DNA from 4 places in the Verrucosispora sp. NA02020 genome. Region 2 is predicted to be linked to each of the others. Evidence: riboswitches for the same ligand, from Rfam matches in the RefSeq annotation. Region 2 holds a riboswitch; each other region holds the start of a gene.
The links. A riboswitch is a leader RNA that binds a small molecule or an ion and turns the genes downstream of it on or off. The one in region 2 is predicted to bind cobalamin.

Region 1 (5,541 bases), 530 kb from region 2:
GGTGGCGGAGGAACCGGTGCGTACCGGGCCGCGCGGCGTCGTCGTGGTCATCACGCCACCTCCGTGGCCGAGGCGTGCGCGGGCTGGTCGCCGTAGTGACGCAGCAGCAACTGCTCCAAGGTCGGCGGGCGGACGGTCAGTCCTTGCACCTCCAGGTCGCCGAGCCGGCGCACCACGGCGGCGAGGTGTTCGCCGTCGACCTCGAAGCGGAGGTGGCCGTCCTCGGCCCGCAGTCCGTGTACACCGGCCATCCCGGCCACCGCGTCGGCGGGCTGGTCGGTGACCACGTCGACCGACGTACGGGTCAGGTGGCGTAGCTCGGTCAGCGAGCCGGTCTCGACGATGCGTCCCTGCCGGATGATCGAGATCTGGTCGGCGAGCACCTCGACCTGCGCGAGGATGTGACTGGACAACAGCACCGACCGGCCGGCCTCCTTGGCCTCGCGGATGCACTCCTGGAACACCGCCTCCATGAGTGGGTCAAGCCCCGCGGTGGGCTCGTCGAGCAGCAGCAGTTCCACGTCGCTGGCGAGCGCGGAGATGAGCGCCACCTTCTGCCGGTTGCCCTTGGAGTAGGTGCGGCCCTTCTTGCTCGGGTCCAGGTCGAAGCGTTGGCACAGTTCGTCGCGGCGGACCGGGTCGGCACCGCCGCGCAGCCGGGCGAACAGGTCGATCGCCTCGCCGCCGGTGAGGTTCGGCCACAGTTCCACGTCGCCGGGGACGTACGCGAGCCGACGGTGCAGGGACACCGCGTCCGCCCACGGGTCACCGCCGAGCAGCCGGGCCTGGCCTTCGTCGGCGCGCAGCAGGCCCAGCAGGATCCGGATGGTGGTGGACTTGCCGGCGCCGTTGGGGCCGAGGAAGCCGTGCACGGTGCCGGCGGCGACGTGCAGGTCCAGCCCGTCCAACGCGCGGACGCGGCCGAAGGACTTGGTGACGTGTCGGATGTCGATGGCAGCAGTCATCGCGGGAGACCTCGTTCGAGGAAGGCCCGGCACACCGGGCCGGAACGGATGCCGCCGACCGGTGGGACCGGCGGTGGAAGGAGGGGCCACGCCCAGAGGGCAATGTGGTGACTACGGTGCAGCGGTGTCCGCGCCGGGGGCGGCAGGCGGATCCGGGACGTACATCAGGTACTCGTCGAGCATCGACCGGTCGACGAGCAGCCCTTCGGTGAACAACTCCAGGGCCGGCAACGTGAGATCGTCGATGTAGCGGCGGAACAGGGCCGCGAACTGGTCCGGGGCGGCACCGGCTCCGTGCAGGGTGAACCAGAGCACCATGCTGCCGGTGGCCTGGTAGGCCAGATACCGCGCACGGGCGGCGGGGTCCCGGCTGGGCTTGATCACACCGGCGGACTCGGACGTGGAGAGGTATTCCTCCGCGTCGGCGATCATGTGCTCGATGAGTGTGGCCACCAGCTCACCACCGGCCTGCATGCTGCGCAGCAGGTATCGCACGATCGGCGCGTACTGCTCGACCTCCGCCAGTTGCGCCAACAGGGTCGTGCCGGTGCCGTCGGTCAGTGTCTTCGCCTTCTGCTCGCGCATCACGGCGAGCACCTGTTCGTCGCAGGCGCGACGCAGGCCGTCCTTCGAGCCGAAGTGATGAACGATCAGACCGGCGGCGACACCGGCGTCGGCGGCGATGGCGCGCAGCCCGGCACCGAATCCCTCCCGAGCGAAGCGGGAGATGGCGGCGTCACGGATACGGCTCGCGGTGGCGAACTCGCCACCGCGCCCTGCCGACATCACGTCGTCCGACGCCACGACACCAGATTAAACACCCGTTCAACGATCCCGCAATGGCCGTCCCGGGGCAGGCGGAGCCGACGTGGACTCCCGCCATGATCTAGGCCACTGACGGTGCTGCCTGCGTTGGTTAGGGTGACCTCGCCGTGGTGCTCGGGAAGCCGGTGTGAAACCGGTGCGGCCCTCGCCACTGTGATCGGGATGCTGGAGGCCACCGCAAGGTCACTGGGCGTATGCCTGGGAAGGCCGGCCACCGGCGCACCACCCGTCAGCCAGGAGACCGGCCACGGCACCTGTACGACCCGTCCACGAGGTGCTGGAAGGTGGTCCCGCTATGCGGTTCCCTGCGTCCTGGCGCGTTGCCGCGCCGCTCTCCGTCATGCTCGCCCTGGTCGGCGGATGCTCCGCGACCGGCCACAGTGAGCCGACTGCCACGGCCCCCGCCGCCGGGCCGGTCTCGGTGACCAACTGCGGCACACCGGTCACGGTCCCGAGCCCTCCGGCGCGGGTGGTGACGATGAACCAGCCTGCCACCGAGATCATGTTGGCGCTCGGCCTGGAGGACCGCATGGCCGGCACCGCCTACCTCGACGACGAGGTGCTACCCGAGTACGCCGCCGCGTACGCGAAGGTGCCGGTGTTGGCCAAGGAGTACCCGTCGAAGGAGAAGTTGCTCGAACTGGAGCCCGACTTCGTCTACGCCTCCTTCGCGAGCGCGTTCGGCGACGAGGGGGCCGGTGACCGCGCCGACTGGCAGAAACTCGGCGTGGGCACGTACGTCTCCGCCGCCGGATGTCCGAAGGAGACGCGACCGGCGAAGCTGGCGATCGACGACGTGTTCACCGAGATCCGGGAGATCGCCACGATCTTCGGCGTCGCGGAGCGGGCCGAGACGCTGATCGCCGACCAGAAGCAGCGCATCGCGAACGTGTCGGCGGGCGCGAAGGGCACGCGGGTGCTCTGGTGGGACGGCGGCAACGACGCGCCCAGTGCCGGCGCCTGCTGTGGCGGCCCGGCGATGATCATGTCTGCGGCCGGGGTCACCAACGTCTTCGACGACCTGACCGGCAGTTGGGCCGACACCAACTGGGAGGCCGTCGTCGAGCGCAACCCCGACGTCATCGTGCTCGTCGACGCGAGCTGGGACACCGCCGCCGACAAGCAGGCGTTCCTCGAGAAGCACGCGGCGCTCAGGGACCTGCCGGCCGTCAAGGGCAAGCGGTACGTCACCCTGGCCTTCTCCTCCACCGCGGCCGGGGTGCGGAACGTGCTCGCCGTGGAGGCGCTGGCCCGGGGCGTCGGCGGGGTGAGCAGCTGACCACCGTCACCACCCGGCCGGCGCAGACTACGCCGGCGAAGCCGGTCCGAGCGGTGCGCATGGTGGCCGTGGTGGTCGTACTCGCGGGTGGCCTGGTGTTGTCGGTGGGCGCGGCCGTGACGGTGGGGCCCGCAGACCTGTCGCTGGGCACCGTGTGGCTGGTGATCACCGATCATCTCGGCCTGACGAGCGCCGACGTGCCGCTGCTGCGCGACCACATCGTGTGGGAACTGCGGCTGCCGAGGGTGCTGGGCGCCGCCGTGGTCGGGGCCGGCCTCGCCGCCTGCGGGGCGGTCATGCAGACCGTCACCCGCAATCCGCTCGCCGACCCGTACCTCCTGGGTGTCTCCTCGGGGGCGTCGCTGGGTGCCGTGGCCGTCCTGGTCCTGGGACTCGGCGCGGGTGCCGTGGCGCTCACCGGGGGCGCGTTCGTGGGGGCGCTCGCCGCGTTCGCCGTCGTGGTCGCCGCCGCCGGCCGGCGCGCGGTCCTGCGACCGACCCGGGTGGTGCTGGCCGGCGTCGCCGTCGCGCAGCTCTGCGCCGCGCTGACGACGTTCGTGATCATCTGGGTGGCCCATCCGCATGCCACCCAGAGCATCACCTTCTGGCTGTCCGGCTCGCTCGCCCGCGTCGACTGGACCGCACTGGCGTGGGCGACGCCGCTGCTCGCGGTGGGGTTCGCCGTGATCCTCCGGTTCGCCCGCGCGCTCAACGCGTTCGCGTTCGGCGAGGAGGCCGCCGCCGCCCTCGGCGTGGACGTCCGGCGTGTCCGGTGGCTGCTGCTGGTCACCACGGCGCTGCTGACCGCCGTGCTGGTCTCGATAAGCGGCGCGATCGGGTTCGTCGGCCTGATCCTGCCGCACGCCGTGCGGCGGTTCACCGGCCCCGACCACCGGCGGCTGCTGCCGGTCGTGGTCCTCGCCGGAGCGATCTTCCTGATCTGGGTGGACACCGCGGCCAGGACCCTGTTCGACCCCCGCGAGCTGCCGGTGGGCGTGCTGACCGCCCTGCTCGGGGTGCCCGCGTTCGTGCTACTGCTGCGCCGAGGGGACCGGAACACCTGATGCTGGAGATCCGCGACGTCTCGTGGTCGGTGCCGGCCGCGCGACTCCTCGACGGCGTGACGTGCGCAGCGCCGCGCGGCACCCTGGTCGGACTGCTCGGCCCCAACGGGTCCGGCAAGACCACCCTGTTGCGGGTCGTCGCCGGGTTGATCGCCCCCCGATCCGGGACCGTGACCGTCGCGGGCGACGACGTGGCCGGGCTGCCGCGTGCCACCGCGGCACGGCGGATGGCCCTGCTCGCCCAGTACGCCGAGACCGACCTCGACCTGACCGCGCTCGACGTGGTGCTGCTCGGCCGCACCCCGCACCGCCGCTCCCGCTGGTCGGACACCGACACCGACCGGGCCGCCGCCGCCGACGCGCTCGACCGCGTCGACATGACCGGGTACGCCCACCGCCGCTGGCAGACGCTCTCCGGCGGGGAACGCCAACGGGTCCAACTCGCCCGGGCCCTGGCCCAGGAACCGCAACTGCTCCTGCTCGACGAGCCCACCAACCACCTCGACATCGGCCACCAGCTCCAACTGCTGGGCCTGGTCCGTCGCAGCGCCGTCACCACCCTCGCCGCCCTGCACGACCTCAACCTGGCCGCGATGTTCTGCGACCTCGTGGTGGTGCTGCACCACGGTCGGGTCGTCGCCACCGGAACGCCTGCCGACGTGCTGACGCCTGCGCTGCTCGCCGACGTGTACGCCGTGGACGCCGACGTGACGGTCCATGATGGACGACCGGTCATCACCTACCGGGCCCCGGCAGTATGAACGTCCTGCTCGTCTCGCGCGGGGCGGCCCACCACGGCGGCCACGACGCGATCCACCGCCTCGCCGCAGCGGTCGCCGAGGCCGTGGGCGTACCGGTGCGGGCCTGTTTCCTCGACGGCGCCGAGCCCTCCCTGCACGTCGCCCTCGACGCCGTACCGGAGCATGACGAGGTCCTGCTCGTGGCCGTGCACCTGCCGCCCGACCGGTACCTCGACACCTGGCTCCGCCGCGCGGTGGCCCACTGGCGTACCACCCGGGACCGGCAGGTACGCGTGCTGCTCGCCCCGCCGTTGGCGACACAGCCCGCGCTGGTCACGGCAGTCAGCGACGCCGTCACCGGCGACCACACCACGCTCGACGGCAACCCCGGACCGTTCCGCAGCCCCGCCTGGTCGCAGATCACCCGACACCGCCGACACGTGCTGGTGTGCCGTGGGCCGCGCTGCACCGCGTACGGCGCCAACCAGGTCGCCGCCACCCTCGGCGACCGCCTGAAGGCGAACGGCCTCGGCGACGACGACGTCCTGGTCACCTCGACCGGCTGCCTGTTCCCCTGCAACCTCGGGCCGCTCGTCGTCGTGCATCCCGACGACACCTGGTACGAACACGTCGACGCGGACCTCGCCGTCCTCATCGCCGACGTGCAC
Region 2 (5,541 bases):
GGCTCGACGCCGTGACGCTGCACGAGGTGCCGCGCTGACACGGGGTGAACCGGCGCGCGGATCGGCATAGTCTGGGCCCATGCCGAAAGCGATCTGGAACGACCTGGTCATCGCCGAGAGCACGGACACCGTCGTGGTCGAGGGTAACCACTACTTCCCCCGCGCGGCGCTCCGCGACGACCTGTTGCGCGAGTCCGACACGCACACGCACTGCCCGTGGAAGGGCACCGCGTCCTACTACACGCTCGATCACGACGGGAAGACCAGCGTGGACGCCGTCTGGTACTACCCGGAGCCGTTGCCGGAGGCGGAGATGGTCCGGGACCGGGTCGCGTTCTGGAAGGACGTCACGGTCGTCGGGTGACCACCACCGCGGTCACCCAGAGCACGATGGCCGCGCCGAACGAGGTGACGGCCGCCGCGAGTTCCGGCATTCCCATGACGTAGGCGCCGAAGGACACGACCGCCACCAGGGCGAGTGCGAGTGCTGTCCACACGTACTCGCGTTGGCGGAGGATCGCGACGAGCGGCACGAAGTGCGCCGCGACGATGACCAGGACGAGGGTGGGGATCAGCCTCGGGTGTCCGGTCGGCACGGCGACCAGGCAGACGCCGCCGATCAACAGTCCCTGTACGACGCCGACTCGGTTGAACCGGCGCATCCAGGACGCCGACAGTCGGCGGTGGTCCTGCGGTCGAGGCCGGGTCATCCCCAGGGCGAGGACGGTGGCGGTGATCACGGTCGCGGCGACGAGCAGCGGGATGCGCGCGGCGGCGGGCGCGGGGTGCAGGCCGGAGACCGCCCAGAGCAGGGCGAAGCCGGCGAGGACGAGGGTCCCGGTGCGGGCCAGGGCACGCTCGGACACGGCGACGTCCTCGGTGCGCGTGCGGGTTTCTCCGGTGTCGGTCATGACGTCCCTTCCCTGGTCACGGAGCCGGGCAGCAGGTCGTGGGCATGGCTGCCGTTCGCTCGCAGGACGGGTGGTGAACTATCGCTCAGCATAGTGAACGTTTGTGCACCCGTCGAGTCGAGGGTCTGCCCGACTCGACGACGTCACTCAGCCGTCGGCCGGGACGGGCTCCTGGATCGCGGTGCCGGAGTAGAGCCGGTCGATGGTGCCCCACCAGCGCCGCAGGCCGTCGTGGCCCATCGGATCGGTGCCGAGCACGTCGGTGATGCGGTCGCGCAGCAGGATGATGGAGAGCTCGTGGGCCAGCAGCACGACCGCGAGCTGTGCCCGGTCCACGTCCGGGGCGACCGCGCCCGCGTCGGCCATCCGGTGCATGAGCGAGTCGGCGAACCCCTGCAGCATCCGGTACGCCTCGACCGAGCGCGACGTGGTGCCGACGAGCAGGTGCGCGAGATACCGGGTGGCCGACGGGGAGGACAGCGCGTCGGCCGACGCGAGGAAGCGGTCGGGCGGGCCGGAACCGGCTGTCTCGGCGAGTGCCTCCAGCGCGTTGCCCAACACGCCCAGCACGTGCGCGTCCACGGCGGCGACCAGGCCCTCCCGCGACCCGTAGTGCTTGATGATGAGCGACTGCGAGACTCCCGCGCGCTCCGCCACCTGCTTGAGCGACGCGGCCGCCGGCCACTGTTCGCCGAAGAGTTCCAGGGCCGTGTCCCGAATGATCGCCTTGGCGGTGCGATCCTCGGGTGCATACATGTTCACCACAGTAGCAATCCCGGCGTTCGCTGCGAACGGGCCGGCAGTGCCACCGGCGTCAGGTCAGTGCCCCGGCCATCCGCCGCACTCCTTCGGCGACCAGCTCGGGGGTGGTGCCGAGGTTGAATCGCGCGTGTCCCGCTCCCCCGGTGCCGAAGACGGGGCCGGGACTGAGCGCCACCCGGCCGCGTTCGAGGAAAGTCGCGGCGGGGTCGTCACCGAGGCCGAGGGCGCGGCAGTCGAGCCAGGCCAGATAGGTGCCCTCGCCAGGGCGGTATCGGACCGCGGGAAGGTGTTCGGCGAGTAGCCGGGCGAGGAGACGACGGTTCTCGTCGAGATCGGCCAGGAGGGCGTCGAGCCATCCGCCGCCGTCCCGCAGGGCGGCGACGTGGGCCAGCACTCCGACATGGCTGGGGCTCTCGTTGACCCAGGCGGGGATGCGGGCGAGATCGTCGACCGCAGCGGGTCCGGCGACGGCGACGGCGGCCTTGAGACCGGCGAGGTTCCAGGCCTTGGACGCGGAGATCACCGAGAAGCCGTTCTCGGCGCCCGGCACGCTCAGGTACGGCGTGAACCTCGCCCCGGCCAGCACCAGCGGCGCGTGGATCTCGTCGACCACCACACGCACACCATGCCGGTCCGCCAGTGCGGCGACCTCGGCGAGTTCGTCGGCGGTGTGCACGGTGCCGGTCGGGTTGTGCGGGCTGCACAGCAGGTACGCGGGCCGGGAGCCACGACGTGCCGCGCGCCGGAACGCGTCGTCCAGGACCGTCATGTCGATCCGGCCGTCCGTGCCGAGCGGGGCCTCTTCGATGGGGCGACCGGTACGCCCCACCACCTGGTAGAACGGCGCGTAGACCGGGCAGTTGACCACGACAGCGTCCGTCCGGCCGCAGATCACGTCGAGGACCTCGACGATGCCGCTCATCACGTCCGGGACCATCGTGGTGCGGTCCACGGCGATGCCGTCGAAGTCCCAGCGGTCGCGGGCGAAGTTGGCGAGCGCCTCGGCGTAGGCGGTGCCGGCGGGGTAGCCCGTGTCACCACGTCGGACGGCCTCTGTGATCGCGTCGACGACCGGCCCGGCCAGCGGCGCGTCCAGTTCCGCCACGAACATCGGCAGCACGTCGCCCGGGTGGGCGCGCCACTTCTCGCTCGTCCGCTTCCGGAGCTGATCGAGGGTGAGCTGCCGCAGGGGCGTGGTCTCGGAGGTCACGGCACCGAGACTAGTGACTCGATCGGGCAGCGCCGACGGACGACGGTGTCCGGTAGGGTGCTCGGCGGCACGAACTGTTGCGAGGTGCCCCGCCGGTGGTGGGGAGAATCGGGAAGCCGGTGAGAGTCCGGCACGGGCCCGCCGCGGTGACCGGGGAGCTGCCGCCCACGCGCGTCACGCGCAGCCACTGGCCCGGCTCGGGCCGGGAAGGCGGGCGGTGAGGTGACGATCCGGAAGTCCGAAGACCGGCCTCGCGCCTGGTTGCCCTGCCGTGAGGGCAGGGCCTGGAGCGCAGCGGGAGCCTGCCCATGTTCGACGATGTGTACGAGGTCATCCACGCCCGCCGGGACGTACGGGGCGAGTTCACCGGCGCGCCGATCCCGGCCGAGGTCCTCGATCGGGTACTGGCCGCCGCGCATGCCGCGCCCAGCGTCGGTCTGTCGCAGCCGTGGGACTTCATCCTGGTCCGCGATCCTGGGTTGCGGGCGGAGTTCCACCGCCACGTGCAGCAGGAACGGGACGTCTTCGCCGCCGGTCTGCACGGGGAGGAGGCGCGCCGGTTCAGCCGGATCAAGATCGACGGGGTGGTGGAGTCGACGCTCTCCGTCGTGGTGACGTACGACCCGGACCGGGGGTCCCCGACGGTGCTGGGTCGGCACGCCATCGCCGACGCCGGCCTGTACTCGGTGTGCCTGGCGATCCAGAATCTGTGGCTGGCGGCCACGGCCGAGCGGCTCGGCGTGGGGTGGGTCTCGTTCTACCGGGAGCCGTTCGTGCGGGACCTGCTGCGGATCCCGGCGGGTGTCCGCCCGGTGGCCTGGCTGTGCCTGGGTCCGGTCACCCACCTGGAGCAGGTGCCGGACCTGGAGCGACACGGCTGGCGGCAGCGCCGTCCCTGGCAGGCAGCGGTGCACCGGGACCGGTGGGAGCCGTCGGACCGCTGATCCCGGGTGCGCGTCAGCCGGGGGCGAGGAGGCAGAACTCGTTGCCCTCCGGGTCGGCCATGACCGTCCACGGGAGATCGTCGCGGCCCACGTCCACGGTGGTGGCGCCCAGTGTCCGCAGCCTGTCCACCTCGGCCTGCGGGTCGTCACCGGGATACGGGCGGACGTCGAGGTGGACCCGGTTCCAGCCGGTCTTCACGTCGGGCGTGCGGAGGAAGTGCAGGTACGGGCCCACGTCGGCGGCGGAGCGCAGGACCGCTGCGCGGTCGGTGACGTCGTGCACACGCCAGTCCGTGGCGGTGCTCCAGAAGTCGGCCATGGCGCGCGGGTCCGCGCAGTCGACCACGACGGCGGCGACCGGTCCGACGTCCTGGAGCGTCGGCCGGGGTTCCAGGACGCAGAACTCGTTGCCCTCCGGGTCGGCCATCACCGTCCACGGGACGTCGCCCTGACCCACGTCGGCGGGGGTGGCACCGAGTTCCTTCAGACGCGCGACCGTCGCGGCGTGATGGTCCGCCGAGGTGGTGGCGAGGTCGAGGTGTACCCGGTTCTTCGCCGTCTTGGGTTCTGCGGAGACGACGAGGTCGACGAAGACGGCGACCGGGTCGGGATAGTCGACACCCTCGGGTTCGAGGTTGGTGACGCCTGGCTCCTCGCTGGAGATCCCCCAACCGAGAGCCGCCGCCCAGAAAGCGCCCAGCGCGGAGTCGTCCCGGGCCTTCATGTTGATCTGCACGAGTCGCGTTGCCATCCGGCGATGCTAGCGGCATCGCGAAACGAATTCGATTTACTTGATGCCGGTCGATACACCTCCGTGAAGTTTCGGAATTTATGCCCGACTTGTCCGCATTAGAGCTTTATCGTGTCCCTGCGTGACAGCACGCCAACGGGGATGCACGAGGAGGACAAGTTGACTGGACCGACAGGGATGACGACGGGCGAGTCGAGCAGTCGAGGAGGTCGTCGCAAGCTCAAGGCGATCCTGGCCGGCGGGCTCGCGCTCGGCCTCGGCGCCACGATCACCCTCGCCGCCTGGAACGACTCCGAGTACGCCTCGGGCACGTTCACCGCCGGTAGCTTCAGCATGGAGGGCAGCACGGACGGCACCACCTACGCCGAGCACCCGACCGCCGGCACGGCGGCGGCGTTGGCGTTCAGCACGGGCTTCGACAACATGAGCCCGGACGACGTGGTCGCCGCACCGTTCGCGGTGCGCCTGACCGCGGCCACGACGTACGACGCGACCGTCACGGTGGCCTCGGCCACCCCCGCACCGCCCACCTTCGTCGGGCTCACCTACGGCATCGCGACCGTCCCGACGTTCGGCGACTGTGCTCCGACACCCACGACTCCGACCTGGATCGTGGCCGAGGGCACCGCACTCGACTCGGTGACCGGCGCGGTGTCGTTCAACCTGACCCAGGGCACTCCGCCCACGACACCCGGCGCTCCGGTGTTCCTGTGCTTCGTCGTCACGGCGGACGCCGGTCTGGTGCAGGGCACGTCGGTCACGGAGACCTGGCAGCTCCTCGCCGAATCCGTGTAGGTGGTGGCCGTGGTCAACCGTCGCACGCCGGCCGGGACACCACGGCTCCGCCGGACCCGTGCCGTACTCGCCGGTGCCCTGGTCATCGGCCTGGGCACGACGTCCACGCTCGCCGCGTGGACGGACGGCGAGTACGGCACCGGGTCGTTCGCGGCCAGTGTCTTCGGC
Region 3 (5,541 bases), 220 kb from region 2:
CGGCGGGCCGGTCCAGCACCCGGGCCCAGACCGCCCGGACGACCTGCTCGACCCGTCGCCGGGACAGCGGCCCCGAGGACGGCGGCGCGGATACCGGGTGTGGGTCCGTCGAGGTCGCCGGTGGCGCGGGGTCGGACGTCGACGGGCGTGGGCGGCTGGTCGCCGCCAGGTGCCAGCGGCGTTCCCGTTCGGCGAAGTCACCGGCCAGGTAGCGTTCGCGCATCCGTCGCCGCCGCAGCTTGCCGCTGGTGGTGCGGGCGAACGCGCCGGGCGGAAGCGGCAGCACCCGCACGTCGTGGTGCCCGGCCGCCTCGGCGACCCGGGCCCGCGTGGCGTCGAGCACCACGGCTGCCCCGGCGGGCGGACGGGCCCAGGCCACGAAGACCACGATCCGCTCGCCGCCGCTGTCCGGGTCGGTGCAGCCGACCACCGCGGTCATCGTGGCCGGCAGCCCGGCGGTGGCGGCGGCCACCGCCTCCAGGTCGGACGCGTGGAACGTCCGGCCGTTGACGAAGATCACGTCCTTCGCGCGGCCGGTCACACAGAGCCGGCCGGCGCGTTGGAAGCCCAGGTCACCGGTGCGCAGCCAGCCGTCCACGAAGGTCTCCCGGCTGGCCTGCGGATCCCGGTGGTAGCCGCGCGCCACGTTCGGGCCGCGTACCTCGACCAGGCCCACCCGCTCCTCGGGCAGCGGACGGTGCCGCTCGTCGACGACGCGTACCTCGCAGCCGGGCACGGGGTGTCCCAGGTCCATCAGCTCCACCGCGTGCCTACCCGGCGCGGTGCTCACCGCCCGGCCCCGGCTCAGCGCGGCACGGTCCAGCACCAGCGGCGCGGCGACCTCCCCGGGCGGCGGGAAGGTCACCGCGAGGGTCGCCTCCGCCAGGCCGTACACCGGTCGCAGGGCGGCCGGGGCGAGCCCGGTCGGGCGGACGTGCGTCAGGAAGGCCCGCCACACCGTGGGGGAGATGGGCTCCGCGCCCACCACCACGCACCGGACGCGGCTCAGGTCGAGCGTGGCGAGAAGATCCGCCGGGACCCGGCGGACCGCCAGCGCCAGCGCGAAGTTCGCCGCCGAGAGCAGGGTCGCGCGATGCCGGTGGGCGGCGGTGAACCACAGTGCCGGGCGCTTGGCGAACGCCATCGGAGGTACGCGGACCTGCGTGCACCCGATGGCCAGCGGGGTCAGGTGAGTGCCGATCAACCCCATGTCGTGGAAGTACGGCATCCAGGTGACCAGCACGTCGTCCGGTCCGGCGCCGCTGGCCAGCCGGGACTGCTCCACATTGGCCAGCACGTTGGCGTGGGTCAGCTCCACCCCGCGCGGCGTGCCGGTGCTGCCGGAGGAGAACTGGAGGAACGCCACGTCGTCGGGGTCGGCGGCGAACGACTCCTCCAGCGGGGGGCTGGTACGCAGGTCGACCAGCCGCAGCACCAGGCCCGCCAGCCCGTCGGCGACCGCCCCGGTGGCGTCGTCCACCACGGTCACCGCGTCGGCGAGCAGCTCGCGCACCGCCCGTACCCGGGCCGGTTCGGGCGGCAGCGGCACCGGGACCAGCCCGGCGGCGAGCGCCCCCCAGAACAGCGGCTGGAAGTCGTCGCCGGCGTCGGCGACCAGGATCACCGGGGTGCCGGGGATCACGCCGGCCGCCCGGTAGCCGCCCGCCACCCGCAGCGACTCGTCCCGCAACTGCCGCACGGTGACGGTGCGCTCGGTGCCGTCCTCGCGAACGTGCACGACCACCTGGTCGGGTGCGCGATCTGCGGCCTGGACGAGGACGTCGAGCAGTGTCCGTCGGTCGCCGGGTCCGGCCGCAGTCTGCACGCGACGATGCTAGTGGGCATGATCGAGTACCCGGCCGACGGTCGCCGGGATGCCCGTCATCTGACACGCGACACGCCCGGCACAGCATCTGGTGTTGCCATCTCCGCACCGCACCCATATATGGTGTGCCCCGTAGCTGGTTCGACCGCCGCTCCACGGCGGTCGAGGCAAGAGGGAACCCGGTGTGAATCCGGGACTGCCCCGCAGCGGTGAGTGGGAACGACCGCCGTCATCACGCACTGGACCCGCCAGGTCTGGGAAGCGACGGCCAGTAGGCGCGAGCATCAGGCCCACGAGTCCGAAGACCTGCCAGCGCGCCGCACGCGACGTGTGCGGCGGTCGAAGGCCGCGTGGGACGGCCGACGCCAGGAGCTGGTCGTCACGGCAGCAGTGCCGTCGGCAGACCGGCGGCGTCCTCCCGCGCGGACCCGACGATCTCGGGGACAGGCGTGAGGAGGGGAACATGACGGTGACCCAGGAGCAGGCGGGGCCGGAGCAACGCCGGCACGTCATGCAGGTCCGCAAGCGGAACGGCGACACCGAGCCGGTGGACGTCAACAAGATCGTCAAGGCGGTCGAGCGGTGGGTCGCCGACCTGGACGAGATCGACCCGCTGCGGGTGGCGACGAAGACCATCAGCGGGCTGTACGACGGCGCGACCACGGCCGAGATGGACAAGCTCTCCATCCAGACCGCGGCCGAACTGATCGGTGAGGAGCCGCAGTACTCGAAGTTGGCGGCCCGACTGCTGGCCGCGTACGTGGACAAGGAGGTCCGCGGACAGCAGGTGGCCAGCTTCAGCCAGTCCATCCGGTACGCACACGGCCTGGGCCTGATCGGCGACGACACCGCCGCGTTCGTGGCCCGCAACGCCCGCAAGCTGGACGACGCCGTCGACCCGGCGGGGGACCTGCGCTTCGAGTACTTCGGCCTGCGCACCGTCGCCGACCGGTACCTGCTGCGGCACCCGCAGACCCGGCTCGTGGTGGAGACGCCGCAGTACTGGCTGCTGCGGGTCGCCTGCGGCCTGTCCCAGACGCCCGGCGAGGCGATCGGCTTCTACCGGCTGATGTCCAGCCTGGCCTACCTGCCCAGCTCGCCGACGCTGTTCAACTCCGGCACCCGGCACACGCAGATGTCCTCGTGCTTCCTGGTCGACTCGCCGCGCGACGAGCTCGACTCCATCTACGAGCGCTACCACCAGGTCGCGAAGCTGTCCAAGTTCTCCGGTGGCATCGGCATCTCCTGGTCCCGGGTGCGCGGTCGGGGCGCCCTGATCCGGGGCACCAACGGCAGGTCGAACGGCATCGTGCCGTTCCTCAAGACACTGGACGCCGGGGTGGCCGCGGTCAACCAGGGCGGCCGTCGCAAGGGCGCGGCCTGCGTCTACCTCGAACCGTGGCACCCGGACGTGGAGGAGTTCCTCGAACTGCGGGACAACACCGGCGAGGAGTCCCGGCGTACGCACAACCTGAACCTCGCCAACTGGATTCCGGACGAGTTCATGCGCCGGGTCGAGGCGGACGGCGACTGGTCGCTGGTCGACCCGTCGGACGCCCCCGAGCTGCCCGACCTGTTCGGTGAGGCGTTCGACGAGGCGTACCGCGCGGCGGAGAAGAAGGCGGTCAAGACCGTCAAGGCCCGCGACCTGTACGGCCGGATGATGCGGACGCTCGCGCAGACCGGCAACGGGTGGATGACCTTCAAGGACGCCTCGAACCGGCTCTCCAACCAGACCGGTGCCCCGGGCAACACCATCCACCTGTCGAACCTCTGCACCGAGATTCTGGAGGTCAACGACGACGCCGAGACGGCGGTCTGCAACCTCGGGTCGGTCAACCTGGGCGCGCACGTCACCGCGGACGGGGTCGACTGGGAGCGGCTGCGCGCGACGGTGCGTACCGCCGTGGTGTTCTTGGACCGGGTGATCGACATCAACTACTACCCGGCCGAGCAGGCGGCGGCGTCGAACCCGCGCTGGCGCCCCGTCGGGCTCGGGCTGATGGGCCTCCAGGACGCGCTCTTCACGCTGCGCCTGCCGTTCGACTCCCCGGCCGCCCGGGAGCTGTCGACCCGCGTGCAGGAGGAGATCTTCCTGACCGCGTTGGAGACCTCGTCCGGGCTCGCCGAGCGGTTCGGCCCGCATCCCGCGTACGCCGAGACCCGCGCCGCCCGGGGTGAGCTGCACCCGGACCTGTGGGGCGCCGAGGTCGGCCAGACCGGGCGGTGGGCCGCGCTGCGCGAGACGATCGGTCGGCACGGCCTGCGGAACTCGCTGCTGGTGGCGATCGCCCCGACCGCCACCATCGCCTCGATCGCCGGCTGCTACGAGTGCATCGAGCCGCAGGTGTCCAACCTGTTCAAGCGCGAGACGATGTCCGGCGAGTTCCTCCAGATCAACACCTATCTGGTCCGCGAACTGAAGGCGCGCGGGCTGTGGACGGCCCCGATCCGGGAGCAGATCAAGCGCGCCGAAGGTTCCGTGCAGGGCGTGGTCGAGCTGCCCGCCGACGTACGCGAGCTGTTCCGGACTGCGTGGGAGCTGCCGCAGCGGGCGCTGATCGACCTGGCGGCGGCCCGCGCCCCCTTCATCGACCAGTCGCAGTCGCTGAACCTGTTCCTGAGCGCGCCGACCATCGGCAAGCTCTCCTCGATGTACCTGTACGCCTGGAAGTCCGGGCTGAAGACCACGTACTACCTGCGGTCGCGTCCGGCGACCCGGATCCAGCAGGCCACTGTCGCCGTCACCCCGAGCGTCACGCCGGTCGTGGCGGTCAGCGACGACGAGGCGTTGGCCTGCTCCCTGGAGAACCCCGAGAGCTGCGAGGCATGCCAGTGACCACCGTCTCCGAGACCAGCACCAGCACGAGCACCGGCGTGGGGGAGCGGCACCTGCTGCTCGATCCCGGCATGGACCTGACCCTGCGGCCGATGCGCTACCCGCAGTTCTTCGACCGCTTCAAGGACGCCATCAAGAACACCTGGACGGTGGAGGAGGTCGATCTGCACTCCGACCTCGCCGACCTGGCCAAGCTCTCCCCGGCCGAGCAGCACCTGGTGTCCCGGCTCGTGGCGTTCTTCGCCACCGGCGACACCATCGTCGCCAACAACCTCGTGCTCAACCTCTATCAGCACGTCAACTCGCCGGAAGGCCGGCTGTACCTCTCCCGGCAGCTGTTCGAGGAAGCGGTGCACGTCCAGTTCTACCTGAACCTGCTGGACACCTACGTCCCGGACGAGAAGCAACGGTTCGAGGCGTTCGCGGCGGTGGAGAACATCCCGTCGATCGCCCGCAAGGCCGAGTTCTGCTTCACGTGGATCGACTCCATCTTCGACCTGCGCGAGCTGCGGACCCGCGAGGACCGGCGGGCCTTCCTGCTGAACCTGATCTGCTTCGCCGCCTGCATCGAGGGCCTGTTCTTCTACGGCGCCTTCGCCTACGTCTACTTCCTGCGCTCCCGGGGGCTGCTGCACGGCCTCGCCTCGGGCACCAACTGGGTGTTCCGCGACGAGTCCATGCACATGGCCTTCGCCTTCGACGTGGTCGACACCGTCCGCGCCGAGGAGCCGGACCTGTTCGACGCGGAGTTGGAGCAGCAGGTCAAGGACATGCTGGCCGAAGCGGTCGAGTGCGAGGTGCAGTTCGCCGTCGACCTGCTGGAGCAGGGCGTCTCCGGCATGTCGCCGGCCGACATGCGGGAGTACCTCCAGCACGT
Region 4 (5,541 bases), 1.3 Mb from region 2:
CGTACGCCCGCACCCGCGCCCGGTCCGGATGTGCCCGGCCGGCACGCCAGAGGATCGACCCGCCGGCGTACCCGCGTTCGACCTGGCCCATCACCGGATGCACGTCGACGTTGTCCCAGTGGTTCAGCATCCGTCGCCGCATCACCGGCCGGTACGCCCGCGCCGGATGCGGTGCGCCGAACGCCGACTCCCCGAGCCGGACCACGTGGAACAGCCCGTGGAGCAGGCCCGCCGGTGCGTCGGCCAGCACCACCGTGACCTCGCCGTGGCGGACGACCGCGTATCCCTCGGGACCGAGCGGACCGCCACCGGCGGCGTCCAGGTCGGCCCGCGCGGCGTCGAGGACGCCCTGCGTCCCGTCGCCGTCCACTGTGGATGCATGGTGGTCGGTCAGGGTGAGGACGAGGTGGGCGGGTGGGCCGTCGGCGGACCGGCGGACCGTGCCGCCGTGGGTGGCGCAGGCGGTCCGGACCTCGTGCCACACGGTGTCGACGAGCAGGCCGTCACCGTGGACGAGGGTGTGCCGGGAACCGACGGCGCGGAACGCGGCCGGCGGCAGCCAGGCGGGGTGGACGTCGGTCGGGTCGGAGCCGGTGTCGCGCTCCGGGCAAATCCGTCGCATTACGCAGATCGTAACTAAGTCGATCGATGCGTCAAGGTCCTTCCGGAACCTTTCGGGCGGTACCGACCGGAGTCTCCAGGAGCCGCGCCAACTCCCCCGGGGTACGCGGACGGGCCCCGGCCAGGCCGGGCACGCGGTCCAGCAGCCGATGCACCACCGGTGCCCACGCCGGAGTCAACGCGGCACCGTCGAGCAGGTCCCCGCCGCCCAACTCGGCGCCGGACACCCCCTGCCGGATCCGGCCACCCGCCACCAGCACCCGTTCGTCGGCCCACCGGTACGCCAGGTCCACGTCGTGCGTGGCGAGCAGCAGCGTGGTGCCGGCCCGGTGCAGGGCGTCGAGCGTGCGCAGCAACGCCTCCACCCCCGACGGGTCGAGTCCGGCGGTCGGCTCGTCCAGGATCAGCACCCGGGGCCGCAACGCCACCGCCCCGGCGATCGCCACCCGCTTACGCTGGCCGTACGAGAGCAGGTGGGTGGGACGGTCGGCGAGGTCGCCGATCTCCAACGCGGCCAGCGCCTCGGTACACCGCTGCCGCACCTGCGCGTCGTCCAGACCGAGGTTGACCGGCCCGAACGAGACGTCCTGGAAGACGGTCGCGGCGAACAACTGGTCGTCGGGGTCCTGGAGCACCAGCTGCACCTGCTGACGGACGTCCAGCAGCCCCGCCCGGGTCCGGCGCAGCGGCACCCCGCCGACCAGCACCGTGCCGGCGTCGGCGGCCAGCGATCCGACCATCAGCCGGAACAGGGTCGTCTTGCCACCGCCGTTGGGCCCCAGCACGGCCATCCGCCGCCCGGCCGGCACCGACAGGTCGGCGCCGGTCAGTACCGGACGCTCCGCCTCGTACCCGAAACTGACCCCGCGCAGCTCCAACAGCGGCGGATCGCCGCTCACCCGAGCACCACCAGCATCCGGGTGGCCAGCACCACCGCCGCCAGCAGCAGCACGGTGACGACCAGGAACGCCGCCGACGGCTGGCGGACCTCGGTGCGTACCGCCAACGAGCCGGTGTAACCGCGCAGCGCCAACCCCTCCTCCCAGCGCCGGGCCAGCGAGAACGCACGGACGAAGACCGCGCCGGCCTGCCCGGCCAGCGACCGGTAGGTGCTGGCCCAGGTCCGGTAACCCAGCCGGGCCGCCTGGGCCTGCCGCACCGCGTGCACACTCTCCAGCAGCAGGAACAGCATCCGATAGATCAGCGCGGCCACCTCGGTGACCGCGCTGGGCACCCCGAGACGCTGGAGCCGGGGCAGCACGTCGGCCAGCGGCGTGGTGGCGGCGAAGAGCAACAGGCAGAGCAGCGCGGCGCAGGCCCGACCGGCGGTCGTGGCGGCCGTCGCGAGCCCCTCCGGCGCCCACCGGACCTGCGTCGGACCGGAGACCGCCACCAGCATCGGCACCGAGCCGGTCAGGATGAACAGCAACGGCGTCCGGGCCACCCGCACCAGCAGACGCGGCGGCAGCGCCGCCGGCCCGAGCAACGCCACCGCTGCGGTCAGGCCCACCACCAGGGCGCCCGGCCACGGCGGCAGGAGCAGGGCGCAGCCCAACAGCCCCAGAGCCAACAGGGCCTTCTCCACCGGGTGGCGGCGTCGCCAGGGGCTGGCGTACGCCGCCACGTCCAACGCGAGCACTAGTCGGTGGTCTTCTCCCCGGTCGCGGACTGCTCGCCACGCAGCCGCTGCCGGGTCCGGGCCACCCCGAAGTAATAGCCGAGGAACCCGGCACCGAGGGCGGCCTGAAGCGCGAACAACGCCGACTCGATCTCACCCGACGGCGGTTCGTAGATCGAACTGAACCACGGCTCGTAGTCGGGATGGTCGTTGACGATCGCCTCCTCGGCGAGGGCGTCGGCACCGGCGAACGGCTCCTCGCCGCTGCCGAGCCCCAGCACCAGCGGCGCCACCGCCAACGCCACCACGGCGAGCAGCAACAACAGGTTGGTCCGGCCGAACGACTTCACGCCACCGCTCCCTGGGTCGTCGGGGCCGGACGGCGCAGGATGCCGAGCCGGCGGAGTTCCTGCGGGCTCACCCGGACCAGCAGCCGGACCACCAGGACCGTGAGCAGCCCCTCGCTGATCGCCAGCGGGATCTGGGTGACCGCGAAGATGGACCCGAACTTGGCCAGCGCGCCGACGAAGCCCGAATCCGGGTCCGGGAAGGCCAGCGCGAGCTGCGCGCTGGTCACGCAGTACGTCGCCAGGTCGGCCAGGGCAGCGGCGAAGAACACCGAGATGCCGAGGCCGCCACCGAACCGGCGGATCAGCGCGTACACGCCGAAGGCCACCCAGGGACCGACGATGGCCATCGAGAAGACGTTCGCGCCGAGCGTGCTCAACCCGCCGTGCGCCAGGAGGAGCGCCTGGAACAGCAACACGATCGTGCCGAGCACACTCATCACCGGTGCCCGGAACAGGATCGCGCCGAGACCCACACCCGTCGGATGGGAACAGGAGCCGGTCACCGAAGGGATCTTCAGCGCCGACAGGACGAAGGTGAACGCCCCGGCCGCGCCGAGCAACAGCTTCGCGTCGGGGTTCGCGCGGACCTGCTGGACCAGGTTGCGCGCACCGTGGATGACGAACGGTGTCGAGACCGCGAACCATGCCGCCGCCTGCACCGGTGGTAGGTAGCCCTCAGCGATGTGCATGAGTCGACCTCCCCTTCCAACACCTCGTGGACGAGATCACATGTCGGGGTCGGTCTCCTGGCTCCCGGATCGTCGCGTACTCCGGCCTTCCCAGGTCCTCCACGGACCCAGTGGCGTACAAGTCGGAGTGAACTCCCCGGTCACAGTGGCGAGGGCCGCGCCGGTATCACACCGGCTTCCCGTTACCGCGACGGCGCGACGTTATCCGTTCCGCACACCGACGCACAAGACTCGTCGATGCCACCGCGACCGTACGCGGGTGAAGAGTGCCGTTTGTCACGACGATTCACGGGTAGACGCCAGATCCGTTGCGAGAAGGGGCCGACCGGTTGGACGAGAACGAGTTCATCGACTCCGTGGCGCACCGCACCGGCGCGTCGACGGAGCAGGCGACCGCCATCGCGCGCGCCACCCTGACCACGCTCGCCGAGCGGATCGACGGCGGCGAGGCACGGGACCTGGCCGACCGACTCCCGGAAGGGCTGCGGGCGTACACGTTCGCGCCCAGCGAGACCGCCGAACGCTTCGGGCTCGACGTGTTCGTCGACCGCGTCGGCGGCCGTGCCGACGTCGATCCCGACCTGGCCGAGGCCGGCATCCGGGCGGTCCTGGACACCATTCGAGGTGACGTCGCCCCCGCCGACCACGACGACGTCATCGCGAACCTGCCGGCCGAACTGTGGCAGGTGGCCAACCCGGCGCCGTCGTACGACGCGCAGCGCGACCGCGGCTAGCGGGTCACCGCCCGGTCAGGTGGGGCGCCGGCTCCACGTACACCGGCAGGTGGTGCCCGGCCCTGGCACAGAAGAGGGCGACCTCGTACGCCATGTCCCCCACCTCCGCCGAGCCGTCGATACCGACGGTGAGGATCGCCCCGTTGCCGGTGGTGGCGTGGAACAGGAACGCCCGCGACATCTGCACCACCACCTGGTGCAGCTCACCCTCACCGCACAATCGGGCGGCGGCCAGACCGAGCGCCTGGAGCCCACAGACCACACTGGACAGTTCCTCGGCGATCTCCTCGTCGATGCCCCGCGAGGCCCCCAGCATGATGCCGTCCGGGGAGAGCACCACCGCGAACTTGGCGCCGGGCACCCGATCCACGATGTCGTCGAGCGCGTCGTTGAGGTTCTCGGCGGTGACCAGGGCATGGGTCATAAGGGCGCTGTCCTCTCGTCGAAACTCCTACGTTCGTACCAGAGAAGACGCGGCCTCAGGAGCCCACTGGTGGCCCGATCCTGTTCTCTGATCCCCCTAACGTACGACGACGCTGGTCACCCTAATCGGACGGGTCGGACGTCCCGGTCACACCGGGAATCCCTCTTCTGACCGACGGTGACACCCGCTCAGGACGACGGCACCGGCCACCGCAACCCCACCAGGCCGGGCACGGCGACACGACCCAGTTCGGCACCGCTGGTCGGGTCGAGCCACCGCACCGCCGACGGCCCACCCACATAGAGACGGCCACCGTCGGGGCCGAGGACGAGACCGGTGACGGGGGCGTCGACCGGTCGTTCGGCGACGACCCGCAGACCGACCGCATCCACCGTACGCAGCACACCGGCCCCGCCGAGGAACAGTCTTTCGTCGTCCGCCGTCGCGTACGCCGGGCCGGACGCCCCGGGCACGACGGCGGTGCGGCGTACCGTCAGTTCCTCGGTGGAGATCTCGGCGACGGTCCCGGAGGTCAGGTCGGCGACGTACAGCCGGGAACCGTCCGGGGCGATCGCCATGGCGTGCCCGTCGGCTGTGCCCTCCCCGAACGGGTGCGGCAGATCCACGCAGTAGGCCCACCGCTCGTGCAGGTGCAGCGTGTGCACGAAAGCGTGGACGTCGCTCCCCGGCCGTCCACTGATGCGGTCCCGGGTGTGCCGATGCTCGGGCTGATGGGTGTAGAGCGTGTACAGGACGCGACGGTCCGGGGCGAGTACCGCCTGACGCCCGTCACCGCGCATCTCCTCCTCCGCGCCCGCCGGGATCGCCTGCTTGAGGCGGGTCTGCAACGGGCCGGCCACACCGGTGGCGAGGTCGACCACCCGAACCCGGTACCGGTCCGGCGTCTGCGGCGGCAGCCACTCCAGCACGAAGAGGCCGGTGTGGTCGTGGGTGAACGCCTCCGGGACGACGTTGCCCGGCAGTCGCCGCCGGTGCCGCACCCCACCCGCGTCGGCGATCAGCACCGGCGTGGCGTCCCGCCCGGCCGGAGACGCTGCGGTGACGCTCACCGCCTCGGTGGTCAGTGCCACCCACGTGCCGTCGG

Region 1: it holds a riboswitch for cobalamin, as region 2 does, so the genes downstream of both, HUT12_RS11650 (ABC transporter substrate-binding protein) here and bluB (5,6-dimethylbenzimidazole synthase) in region 2, are expected to answer to the same signal.
Region 3: it holds a riboswitch for cobalamin, as region 2 does, so the genes downstream of both, HUT12_RS14825 (ribonucleoside-diphosphate reductase subunit alpha) here and bluB (5,6-dimethylbenzimidazole synthase) in region 2, are expected to answer to the same signal.
Region 4: it holds a riboswitch for cobalamin, as region 2 does, so the genes downstream of both, HUT12_RS19630 (energy-coupling factor ABC transporter permease) here and bluB (5,6-dimethylbenzimidazole synthase) in region 2, are expected to answer to the same signal.

Annotation. Positions count from the first base shown of each region.
Region 1 covers NZ_CP054923.1:2,641,135-2,646,675, forward strand. Annotated here, with positions in the region: gene HUT12_RS11635 (ABC transporter permease) at 1-51, opposite strand, end outside; gene HUT12_RS11640 (ABC transporter ATP-binding protein) at 51-965, opposite strand; gene HUT12_RS11645 (hypothetical protein) at 1,077-1,550, opposite strand; partial or broken gene HUT12_RS33350 (TetR family transcriptional regulator) at 1,584-1,751, opposite strand; cobalamin riboswitch at 1,882-2,055, shown strand; gene HUT12_RS11650 (ABC transporter substrate-binding protein) at 2,086-3,069, shown strand; gene HUT12_RS11655 (iron ABC transporter permease) at 3,141-4,133, shown strand; gene HUT12_RS11660 (ABC transporter ATP-binding protein) at 4,133-4,894, shown strand; gene HUT12_RS11665 (ferredoxin) at 4,891-5,541, shown strand, end outside.
Region 2 covers NZ_CP054923.1:3,172,138-3,177,678, reverse strand. Annotated here, with positions in the region: gene HUT12_RS13860 (metallophosphoesterase) at 1-38, shown strand, start outside; gene HUT12_RS13855 (DUF427 domain-containing protein) at 80-364, shown strand; gene HUT12_RS13850 (hypothetical protein) at 348-911, opposite strand; gene HUT12_RS13845 (TetR/AcrR family transcriptional regulator) at 1,059-1,667, opposite strand; gene HUT12_RS13840 (MalY/PatB family protein) at 1,726-2,883, opposite strand; cobalamin riboswitch at 2,949-3,152, shown strand; gene bluB (5,6-dimethylbenzimidazole synthase) at 3,192-3,827, shown strand; gene HUT12_RS13830 (VOC family protein) at 3,841-4,578, opposite strand; gene HUT12_RS13825 (SipW-dependent-type signal peptide-containing protein) at 4,738-5,373, shown strand; gene HUT12_RS13820 (hypothetical protein) at 5,383-5,541, shown strand, end outside.
Region 3 covers NZ_CP054923.1:3,393,670-3,399,210, forward strand. Annotated here, with positions in the region: gene HUT12_RS14820 (non-ribosomal peptide synthetase/type I polyketide synthase) at 1-1,825, opposite strand, end outside; cobalamin riboswitch at 1,946-2,154, shown strand; gene HUT12_RS14825 (ribonucleoside-diphosphate reductase subunit alpha) at 2,289-4,664, shown strand; gene HUT12_RS14830 (ribonucleotide-diphosphate reductase subunit beta) at 4,655-5,541, shown strand, end outside.
Region 4 covers NZ_CP054923.1:4,511,240-4,516,780, forward strand. Annotated here, with positions in the region: gene HUT12_RS19610 (alpha-glucuronidase) at 1-622, opposite strand, end outside; gene HUT12_RS19615 (energy-coupling factor ABC transporter ATP-binding protein) at 654-1,520, opposite strand; gene cbiQ (cobalt ECF transporter T component CbiQ) at 1,517-2,260, opposite strand; gene HUT12_RS19625 (energy-coupling factor ABC transporter substrate-binding protein) at 2,260-2,589, opposite strand; gene HUT12_RS19630 (energy-coupling factor ABC transporter permease) at 2,586-3,278, opposite strand; cobalamin riboswitch at 3,308-3,513, opposite strand; gene HUT12_RS19635 (DUF2267 domain-containing protein) at 3,608-4,012, shown strand; gene HUT12_RS19640 (roadblock/LC7 domain-containing protein) at 4,017-4,436, opposite strand; gene HUT12_RS19645 (hypothetical protein) at 4,625-5,541, opposite strand, start outside.